Pokkaliibacter sp. MBI-7: one gene and its partner. Each later gene encodes a partner of the first gene's protein in a complex. Links are inferred from orthologs where the notes say so. Each region holds a gene or a part of one and is shown on either strand. Other genes may lie near its edges. The genes, in order: QCD60_RS18645 and accD.

What was found.
Region 2: the proteins of QCD60_RS18645 (region 1) and accD are in contact, whole or in part, in a solved structure (PDB 8UXZ), measured with the Escherichia coli proteins. The link is inferred for Pokkaliibacter sp. MBI-7 from one-to-one orthologs.

What each region holds. Positions count from the first base shown.
Region 1 is NZ_JARVTG010000001.1:4,224,794-4,228,931, forward strand. What follows is about bases 1-2,885. They hold QCD60_RS18645 (acetyl-CoA carboxylase carboxyltransferase subunit alpha), read left to right. Parts: upstream 1-908; coding sequence 909-1,862; downstream 1,863-2,885. Other genes in these bases: dnaE (DNA polymerase III subunit alpha), read left to right, coding at 1-802; tilS (tRNA lysidine(34) synthetase TilS), read left to right, coding at 1,876-2,885. Outside these bases: more of tilS, read left to right, coding at 2,886-3,228; QCD60_RS18655 (CTP synthase), read left to right, coding at 3,398-4,138. UniProt on the Escherichia coli protein: Component of the acetyl coenzyme A carboxylase (ACC) complex. First, biotin carboxylase catalyzes the carboxylation of biotin on its carrier protein (BCCP) and then the CO(2) group is transferred by the carboxyltransferase to acetyl-CoA to form malonyl-CoA.
Region 2 is NZ_JARVTG010000002.1:388,558-395,361, reverse strand. The notes cover bases 1-2,967. They hold accD (acetyl-CoA carboxylase, carboxyltransferase subunit beta), read right to left. Parts: upstream 1,948-2,967; coding sequence 1,054-1,947; downstream 1-1,053. Other genes in these bases: trpB (tryptophan synthase subunit beta), read right to left, coding at 2,852-2,967; trpA (tryptophan synthase subunit alpha), read right to left, coding at 2,039-2,842; folC (bifunctional tetrahydrofolate synthase/dihydrofolate synthase), read right to left, coding at 1-875. Also shown: more of trpB, read right to left, coding at 2,968-4,072; QCD60_RS21435 (phosphoribosylanthranilate isomerase), read right to left, coding at 4,056-4,685; tRNA pseudouridine(38-40) synthase TruA, read right to left, coding at 4,809-5,651; QCD60_RS21425 (FimV/HubP family polar landmark protein), read right to left, coding at 5,789-6,804.

The DNA of each region.
Region 1 (4,138 bases):
CAGAGCGGTATTGTGGGCTGCCATTGGTGATGCTCTGCAGGCTGCTGATCAGCAGGCACGTAACTCTGACAGTGGTGTGTTTGATCTTTTTGGTGATGTGATTGCTGCCAATGATCACAACACCCTGTACTCCAGCTATTTGTCATTGGAGGAGTGGCCCGACAAGGAACGCCTGAATGGTGAAAAAGATACGTTGGGGCTATTCGTAACAGGACATCCTATTGATGCTTATGAGCATGAACTCAAAGGCATGGTCAAAGTGCGCCTGGCAGACCTGAAACCCAGTCGTGAAAGTCAGTTGCTTGCCGGGCTGGTGGTAGGGGTTCGAACAATGAAAAGCAAAAAGGGGGAAACCCTTGCGTTTGTTACATTGGATGACCGTACTGGCAGGGTAGAGGTATCGGTGTTTGGTGAACTCTATCATCAGCATCGTGAAGTGTTAGGTAAGGATGCTGTCATTCTGATTGAAGGTGATGTCAGTCAGGATGACTTCAGTGGCGGTTTGCGTGTTCGTGCCAAGCGTTTGCTCTCTATCGAGGAGGCACGGGCCCGACATGCCAAGCATCTTGAGCTCAAGCTGTCCTGTGAAGGACTGCAGGCTCGTGAGATACAAGCGATTCAAGCCATGCTTGCTCCCTATCGGGATCAGGAAGGCAACCAGATTCGTATCCATTACAAGCAGCAGGAAGCTGAGGCCTTTGTGGTTTGTGGTGAGAGCTGGCGAGTAAAAGTAGCGGATGAACTGCTGTTATCCCTGACGTCTCAGCTGGGTAAACAGTCAGTAAAACTGGTCTATCGTTGAAAATTTTGAACGGGTCGGGGTGTCTCGACTCCCAGGCAAGAAAAGCGTATGGTAGGCAGCCATTATTGACGCCCCAAGGGGCTGGCTGCATTAGCGGAAACGAGTAATGAACCCAAACTATCTGGATTTTGAACAGCCTATTGCTGATCTTCAGGCTAAAATCGACGAACTGCGTCTGGTGAGCAGCAGCAATGACTTCAACATCACAGAAGAGATTGCCAAGCTGGAAGAAAAGAGCGCCAGCCTGACAGAGCAGGTATTTTCCAACCTGAGTGACTGGCAGATAACCCAGTTATCACGGCATCCTCTACGTCCTTACACGCTGGACTACATCAAGAACATTTTTACTGATTTTGATGAGCTGCATGGTGACCGTCACTTCGCTGACGATGCTGCGATTGTTGGTGGCATTGCACGATTGGACGATGAGCCGGTTATGATTATTGGCCAACAGAAAGGTCGTGACGTTCGTGAGAAAGTACGTCGCAACTTCGGTATGCCTCGCCCTGAAGGATACCGCAAAGCATTGCGTCTGATGGAAATGGCTGAACGGTTTAATCTGCCCATCCTGACCTTTATCGACACTCCCGGAGCCTGGCCTGGTATTGACGCAGAAGAGCGTGGGCAGAGTGAGGCCATCGCCTTCAATCTTGCGGTGATGTCGCGTCTCAATACCCCAATCATTTCTACTGTTATTGGTGAGGGGGGCTCTGGTGGCGCTCTGGCTATTGGTGTGTGTGACCGCCTGCTGATGCTGGAATATTCTGTCTATTCAGTTATTTCTCCTGAAGGCTGTGCTTCTATCCTGTGGAAAAGTGCAGAGAAGGCGTCGGAAGCCGCTAAGGCAATGGGGATGACTGCGGGTCGTCTTCAGGAGTTGGGTTTCGTTGACCGCTTGATTGATGAGCCACTGGGTGGCAGTCACCGTAATCCTCGTCTGATGGCAGCTAATCTCAAGCTGGCCTTGCAGGAAACCTTGGGCGAGCTGCGGGGGCTGACGCAGGAAGAGCTGCTGGAGCAGCGCTATGAGCGGCTGATGAATTTTGGCTCTTTCGAATAATCTTCTTATCTCCATGAAAAAAGCCGGGTCTGCCCGGCTTTTTTCATCTTGGCAGACTGTGGAACCTCAAGGGCTTCTGGTGGGGCTAAAGCATCTGGCCCCTCGCAGGTTGGTCATAGCAGTTAGCGGTGGCCTGGATTCACAGGTGTTGCTGCATCTAACCTGGCGCCTTGCCAGCAGTGGTGGCCTACCTTGCCCGGTCGAGGTCTGGCATGTTAATCACGGTCTGCAGGCAGGGGCTAACGCTTGGCAGGCTCAGGTGGCTCGCTTGGCCGCTAGCTATGGTTTTATCTATCGCGCTTTTCGCATAGCTGTTTTGCCCACAGCAAACGTTGAGGCCGGTGCTCGTCATGCACGCTATGCTGCTTTTAGTGCTCACGCCAACTCGGGTGACGTGCTGTTGTTAGGGCAGCATGCCGATGACCAAAGTGAAACCCTTATGCTGAGACTGATGCGTGGTAGTGGCCCGACGGGGTTGGCTGCGATGGCTGAGGTACGTGCTAGTGATGGGGTGTATTGGGTGCGGCCGATGTTGCATATTGAGCGCCGGCAGCTTGAAGAGTATGCCTGTCAGTGGCAACTGGAGCCCATAGAAGATCCGAGCAATGCTTCAGAAGTATATGACCGTAATTATCTGCGTCATCAGGTTATGCCTCGTTTGACGCAGCGCTGGCCATCTTTGAATGCTCGTTTACGGCGATCGATAGAAGCCTGTGATGAGGCTTCATCCTTACTGCAGGAACTGGCGGAGTTGGATATGCGTCAGTGTGGCTGGCTAGCGGCTGATTTGTCGTTGGCGCTGCCTGCATGGGCTGAGTTGAGTCAGTCCAGACAGTTTAATGTGCTGCGCTGTTGGTTTTTGGACCGTGGTGCTTTGCCGCCCCCTGTCTCTGTCAAAGCGAAGTTGTCACAGTTTGTTGATGCCGCTGATGATCGACAGCCGCAGCTGAGCTGGGAAGGCTGGCAATTGCGTCGATATCGGCAGCGGCTGTATTTCGTTCCCGAGTGGCTGGAAAATCTGTCTCTTCCGCAAAGTTGTGTGCTGCAAGCAAGAACACCTTTACCCTACGGCGAGTTGATTGTGAGTGATGTAAAGGGCCGTGGTGTACGTGCTGATCCTCAGGCGAGCTGGGAAGTTCGTTTTCGTCAGGGGGGGGAGTCGTGGCAACCGTCAGGCGCCACGCACAAGGTGAGCCTGAAGCACTATATGCAGGGGCGTGGTATTCCTCCCTGGGAAAGAGCGCTGATACCTTTGCTGTATTGTGACGATGAGCTGGTGGCAGTGGCAACGCATCCTGCTCAGGGGTGGGTCGCTCAGGCGGACGAGTGCGGCTGGTGGTTAACGTGGCAGCGTGAACACACCTGAGTCGCAGTCTATATTTGCACCATAAAGATGCTGGCCATCTCGATTGTGCTTCAGTCTGACGGGATTCTGCCATTGTTGGGATGAGGCAGTTCTGTTATCCTGACGTCCCATCTTGATGACATCATCGTCACCTCTCTATTCCCACAACGCAGAAACGTACAGGTTTTCAATGACGCGCTATATTTTCGTCACGGGCGGCGTCGTGTCCTCATTGGGGAAAGGCATTGCCTCTGCCTCTTTGGCCGCGATTCTAGAAGCTCGAGGTCTCAAGGTGACCATGCTCAAACTGGACCCATACATCAACGTGGATCCAGGTACCATGAGCCCCTTCCAGCACGGTGAAGTATTTGTCACCGACGACGGTGCGGAAACTGACTTGGATCTTGGTCACTATGAGCGTTTTATCCGTACCCATATGACGCAACGGAACAACTTCACGACAGGGCGTGTTTACGAGCACGTATTGCGTAAGGAACGTCGCGGCGACTATCTGGGGGGGACCGTTCAGGTTATTCCTCACATTACCGATGAAATCAAACGCCGGGTTATTGATGGTGCCGAAGGTGCCGACGTAGCGCTGGTGGAAATTGGTGGCACTGTCGGTGATATCGAGTCTCTGCCATTTTTGGAAGCCGTTCGCCAACTGCGTGTGGAACTGGGTAGCGAACGAGCACTTTTCATGCACCTGACCCTAGTGCCTTATATCGCCACCGCAGGCGAAACTAAGACGAAACCGACTCAGCATTCGGTGAAAGAATTGCGCTCAATCGGTATTCAGCCGGATATTCTGGTGTGCCGTTCTGAGGTGACTATTCAAGCACCCGAGCGCCGCAAGATCGCTCTGTTCACCAACGTCGAAGAGCGTGCTGTTATCAGTCTGCCTGATGCCAACAGTATTTATGCTATCCCG
Region 2 (6,804 bases), on another replicon or contig:
GTCAGGGTCGCATGACTCAGAGCATGGCGACACTGTTCATCAGTCAGCTCAATGCCAAGCCATTTTACCGCTTGCAAGGCCGGAGCCATGTTTCTGACCGGTAGCTGAGGAGCCGGGATGTGATCCACATACCAGGGCCGACCATCCGGTAGCTGTCCGTAACAACGATAATCACCATTGCCCTCATCGATACCAAAAGATTCACCGATTTTCATCAGACGAGCTGCAATTGTCTGTGCATGCTCAGCCAGAGACTGCGGCACATCAGGCTCAGCACACAGCGCCAGGCGATCTGGCCGGAATATACCTGCCTTCTCAAAGCCGATAGCTTCACGATCACTGCCCAGCCAGTCTGTGTGATCCAGATCCACTGACGTCACGATGGCGACATCACCACTGACGATATTGACCGCATCGAGGCGGCCACCAAGCCCGACTTCCAGCACCGCCAGATCCAGGTTCGCGCCTGCCAGCAGCAGTAACGCAGCGAGGGTTCCAAACTCAAAATAGGTGAGCGAGATCACCTCGCCCTGCTGCGACAGCGCTGTTTGACAGGCCTCAATGCGCTCAAACACCGCGCACAGCTGCTCATCAGTTACACTCTTGCCTTCAATCGCGACACGCTCGTTGTAACGCAGGAAATGAGGTGAGGTATAAGTGCCTGTTTTCCAGCCTGCAGTCATAGCCAGCTGACTGATATAGGTTAAGGTTGAGCCCTTGCCATTGGTGCCGCCAACCACAACCACCTTTTTGGCAGGCTGCGGTGCCCCCAATGCTTGCCACACCTTCTGTACCCGATCCAGACCCAGATCTATCGCTGATGGGTGCTGTTGCTCCATCCAGGCCAACCAGTCATTAAGTGTGCGCTGTGTCATTATTGAATCCACCGGGATAACCCCTGCCAAAGCCAATTATCTTCCCGGCAAGAGTTTCTGTACGTTAACAAAAATAACGCCGACTCCATCAACCCTGATCGGATCAACGGAAAGTCGGCGACATTAGGGTGCCAGACTCAGCACCACAGCACTCCGGAGGCTTTCACCCCGGTCACTGTTATTCCTCTGCTTCTTCCTGAACTTCCTTGATTTCAGGAAGATGGCTCAATTTACGCAGAATCGAACCCAGACGCTCGCGCATCTGTTTGCGGTGCAGAATCATGTCCAGAGCACCATGACTCAGCAGGAACTCACTGCGCTGGAATCCTTCTGGCAGTTTCTCACGCACCGTCTGCTCAATAACACGGGGGCCGGCGAAACCAATCAAAGCATTGGGCTCAGCCACGTTCAGATCACCCAGCATCGCCAGACTTGCAGACACGCCCCCAAAAACCGGGTCAGTCATGACAGAAATATAGGGCACACCGTTTTGCTTGAGCTTTTCCAGTGCGGCACTGGTCTTCGCCATCTGCATAAGAGAGAACAGTGCTTCCTGCATGCGCGCACCACCAGAAGCCGCGAAGCAGATCAGGGGAATACGCTCTTTCAAAGCATGCTGGGCCGCACGAACAAAACGTTCACCTACCACTGACCCCATGGAACCGCCCATGAAGTTGAACTCAAAGGCTACCGCAACAACCGGCATACCATCCAGAGTGCCGCTCATTGCAATCAGTGCATCCTTCTCGCCAGTCTCCTTCTGGGCAGCCACCAGGCGATCCTTATAGCGCTTGGAGTCCTTGAACTTCAGACGATCACTGGGCTCAACATTCGCACCGATTTCTGCCCGATTTTCCGCATCCAGAAAAACATCCAGACGACGGCGAGCACTGATACGCATGTGATGATCGCACTTCGGACATACATCCAGATTTTTTTCCAGCTCGGGGCGATACAGCACCGCCTCACACTTGGGGCACTTCTTCCACAACCCTTCAGGTACAGAAGAGGTTGAGGTTTTACGCTGCACCCGAACGAGGGAAGGAACGATTTTTTCTAGCCAGTTACTCATAGATTCTCCGCACCAACCTTGCGAACTGCGATTGCTCTTCAAACACTGGCAGTGTCCACAGCTCGCCGGCCAGCATCATTTCTTAACTCAGTCAGGCATCCATCGCTTCGCGCATGCTGCGCAATATGGCGGGCACTTCCTGCAATAACGCGGCCCTGTCCTGCTGCAACTCGGCCATCTTGTTGACCAGTACACTTCCCACGATGACACCATCGGCTACCGCTGCGACTGCTTTGGCCGATGCGGCATCGCGAATACCAAAACCGACACCCACCGGCTGACTGACGTGCTGGCGAATGAAACCAACCCGCTCAGCCACTTCGGCAGTATTCAGCTGGGCTGATCCTGTCACGCCTTTAAGTGATACGTAGTATACGTAACCAGAACCCGCCTTGCCGATTGCCTCAACTCGCTCAACCTTGCTGGTAGGCGCCAGCAGGAAAACCAAATCCAGACCATGAGCCTGCATCAATGCAGGCACATCATCGGCCTCTTCTGGGGGCATATCGACCAGCAAAACGCCATCCACACCAGCGGTCGCGGCCTGCTCGGCGAACGCTTTATATCCCATCATTTCGACAGGATTCAGGTATCCCATCAAGACAACAGGCGTAACCTCATCCTGAACACGAAATGCTTTGACCATCTCCAGCACATCTGCCAAACGAGTGCCGTGTGCCAGTGCCCGCTCGCAGGCTAACTGAATGACCGGACCATCTGCCATGGGGTCTGAAAACGGCACGCCCAGCTCAATAATGTCAGCGCCCGCGCCGACCAGAGCATGCATCAGGGGGACTGTGAGATCCAGGCCACCATCACCAGCAGTGATGTAAGGAATCAGCGCCTTACGATTCGCCGCTGCGAGGCGAGCGAAACATCCTGAGATACGGCTCATTACTACTCCTTAGATCTCGATGCCATCAATGCCGGCAACGGTATGAATATCTTTGTCGCCACGACCCGACAGGTTAACGACAAGAATCTGATCCTGAGACATGGTCGGGGCAATCTTGATTGCATGAGCAACTGCGTGGCTTGACTCAAGGGCCGGCATAATACCTTCAATGCGAGTCAGCATACGGAATGCATTCATTGCCTCTTCATCGGTCGCAGCTACATATTCAGCTCTACCGGTATCTTTCAGCCACGCATGTTCAGGTCCAACGCCAGGATAATCAAGACCAGCCGAAACCGAATGCGTACCCAGAATCTGCCCAGCATCATCAGCCATCAGATAAGTGCGGTTGCCATGCAGCACACCTGGGCGCCCTGCGGTCAACGGAGCGGCGTGCTGACCTGTTGCCAGACCCAGTCCGCCCGCCTCGACACCAATCATTCTTACGCTGGCATCCTCGATAAAGGGATAGAACAGCCCGATGGCATTAGATCCACCACCGACGCACGCAACCAGGGCATCTGGCAGACGACCGGTTTGTTCCAGGCATTGCTGACGGGCTTCGCGGCCGATGACGGACTGAAAATCACGAACCATTTGCGGATAGGGATGAGGGCCTGCTGCGGTACCAATGATGTAGAAGGTGCTATCAACATTGGTAACCCAATCTCGCATGGCTTCATTGAGAGCGTCTTTCAACGTGCGCGTGCCAGACGTGACAGGTACCACCTTGGCACCCAGCAGTTTCATGCGATAAACGTTGAGCGCTTGACGACGAATATCTTCCTCGCCCATATACACCACGCACTCCAGCCCGAGGCGAGCAGCGACAGTTGCAGATGCCACACCATGTTGGCCAGCTCCTGTTTCAGCGATAATACGAGGTTTGCCTATTTTTTTGGCCAATAAGGCCTGGCCAATAGTATTGTTAACCTTGTGCGCACCCGTGTGATTAAGGTCTTCCCGCTTCAGGTAAATCTGCGCACCACCCAGCTCACGAGACAAACGCTCAGCATGATAAAGAGGCGATGGACGGCCCACATAATGCTTCAGATCACGATCAAATTCGGCGATAAACTCGGGGTCTTGCCACAAACGCTGATACGTCTCGGTAAGCTCTTCCAGTGCCGCCATCAGGGTCTCAGACACAAAGCGCCCACCATAGGGGCCAAAGTGTCCTCGTTCGTCAGGCAGACTGACCAACGCTTTCAGATCAACTTGCGTCACCACGTAACACCCCTTGTACAAATTGAGAAATGAGAGCGGCATCCTTCTTGCCTGGAGCAGACTCGACGCCACCACTGACATCGACGGCATAAGGTCTTACCCCGCGTACCGCGATACCAATATTATCCGGTGTCAGGCCACCCGCCAGAATCACAGGTTTGCCCACGTTATCTGGCAATACTTGCCAGTCAAAAGTAAGGCCTGTTCCTCCTGGCATACCCGGCATATAGGCATCTACCAGTAAAGCCTGTGCTGAGGAATAGGTTTGAGCCAACGCTATCAGGTCCGTCCCCGGCTTCATCCTGATGGCCTTTATATAGGGCACGGAAAACGACTCGCAATAGGCTGCAGTCTCGTCACCGTGAAATTGCAGCAAGCTAAGTGGAGCAATGCTCAACACCTTTTTTACCTGCTCAGGTGCCTCGTCGACGAACAAGCCAACACGCTCTACGAAAGGTGGCAACGCCTGGCAGATATCACGACAGAGAGCAGCGTCAATAGCTCGCTTGCTCGGTGGGTAAAATACAAACCCTAAAGCATCCGCCCCAGCTTCAACCGCCGCCAGAGCATCCTCGACACTTCGCATACCACAAATTTTGACGCGTGTTCGGGTCATGAAATGCTCGTACTGTCCAAGATAAATGAGTTAAATCCGAGAAAACCGAGGTTAATCAAGGTGCCAGATGTTAGCAGAACTACTTGCTGATCCCAATAGAAAGGCAACCCTACCCCGCATGCCCTAGCCCTCACCGAAACTGCCCAGAAAATTGGGGCCGGGAGCCTCTTGCGGCAGGATGAATGATTCCGGGTATACCGCACGCACCAGATAAAGACCAAAAGGCGGCGCGGTCACCCCTCCCAATCGGCGATCCCGAGCATCCAGTACTTCTTTAGCCCACAGAGGCTCAGCCTCACCTGCACCAATCTTTATCAGTACGCCCGCAAGATTGCGGACCATGTGATGAAGAAATGCGTTCGCCCTTACATTCAATACGATCAGATTACCTTGCCGCACAACATCCAGTTGCTTCAAGGTCCGCACAGGACTTTTCGCCTGGCACTGAACAGCGCGAAAGGAGGTAAAATCATGGGTGCCAACGAGATGGCGCGCTGCTTCTTGCATTCGCACCACATCCAGCGGGCGATAATCCCAGGTCAGATGTCGATTGAGCAGGGCGGGCTGAACTTTATGGTTATAGATGACATAACGATATTGACGTTCTACTGCAGAAAAGCGTGCATGAAAATCATCAGCCACTTCTGTAGCCCAGCGCACACTGACATGATGAGACAGATGGGTATTGGTCCCCATGATCCAAGCCCGGGGATCACGAACAGCCGTCGTATCAAAATGGACCACCTGCTCGCTGGCATGGACTCCCGCATCTGTTCGGCCTGCACACACGACTGCAACTGCCTCATTGGCAACCTTGCTGAGCGCGCGTTCCAGCTCTGCCTGCACACTGGCAACACCCGACTTTTGCGCTTGCCAACCATGAAACTCGCTGCCGTTGTACTCGACACCCAAGGCAATACGAAAAATCTTTGGAGAAATCTCCAGCGACGAATGTGAATTGGTCATTAAGCGTTCTGAATCTGATAAATAGCACACATTGAAAACAGCCGAGGGCTGTACAGGAAAACACAAGACCGGCGATTTGGCCGGTCTTGTCACGATCTGACTCCGATGAGCGGCGTACAGCTATACAATACTCACCTTTAAACCAGCGATGCCAGAAGCTCTTCCGCTTCCTGCTTCTGACTCTCAGACCCTTCTATCATGACCTCGTTCAGAATATCGCGGGCACCATCCGCGTCTTCCATATCAAGATAGGCTCTTGCCAGATCAAGCTTGGTGGCCACTTCATCAGCCCCGGACAGGAAAGTAAAATCTTCATCGCCCAACGCTTCCTCTTCGACGAAACCATCCTGATCGGCTTCAGCCAGCAACGCATTGAGTTCATCGTCCAGGCTGAGCAAGTCGTCCTCAGATTCCTCAACCGGTTCTTCTTCAACCAGTACATCGGAGCTATCCGGCTCCTCCAGCTCACTCAGATCAGCAACATCCTCAAGGTCGGGTATTTCAAGATCTGTATCCATGTCATCGGGATCTGTCTGATCAAGCAAACTGTCGATATCATCCTGAGCAGGGTTATCGTCACGATCGACAGGCAAGTCGAGATCATCGCCATTTTCAATGCCATCCAGATCAGCATCCAAGCTTGCGAGATCCGGTTCATTCAACAGCGTATGAACAAACGCTTCTTCATCCTGATCGGGCGTGTCGCTTACTTCCAGATCGACACTTTGCGCCAGATCCTGCTCATCAAACTCTCCGATCTGTCGCGACGACTCCTGTTCACCTGCCTCAGCAACGTCATCCAGATCGACATCTCCGCCCTCCTCGATACTGGAGGTCATGTCGACAAAGTCATCCTCATGGATATCTTCGATAGGGCTGGGCCGGGCGGGCTCTGGCTCAATAGCCATATCGCCATCATCGACCTGATTGAAGGGATCGTCACTGTCAATATCCAGATCCAGATCATCATCCAGAAGATCATCAAAGCCCTCGAGCGGATCCAACTCAGCAAAACTGGCAGCAGACGCAGCTGGCGCCTCACGCACTGGCTTTGACTCTTCCACCTCAGGCATCATGGCAGCGGCCACAGCAGCACCTGCGGCTACACCGGCTGCCGTCATTGCGCCATCATTGTTACGCATCTGCTCTTCCA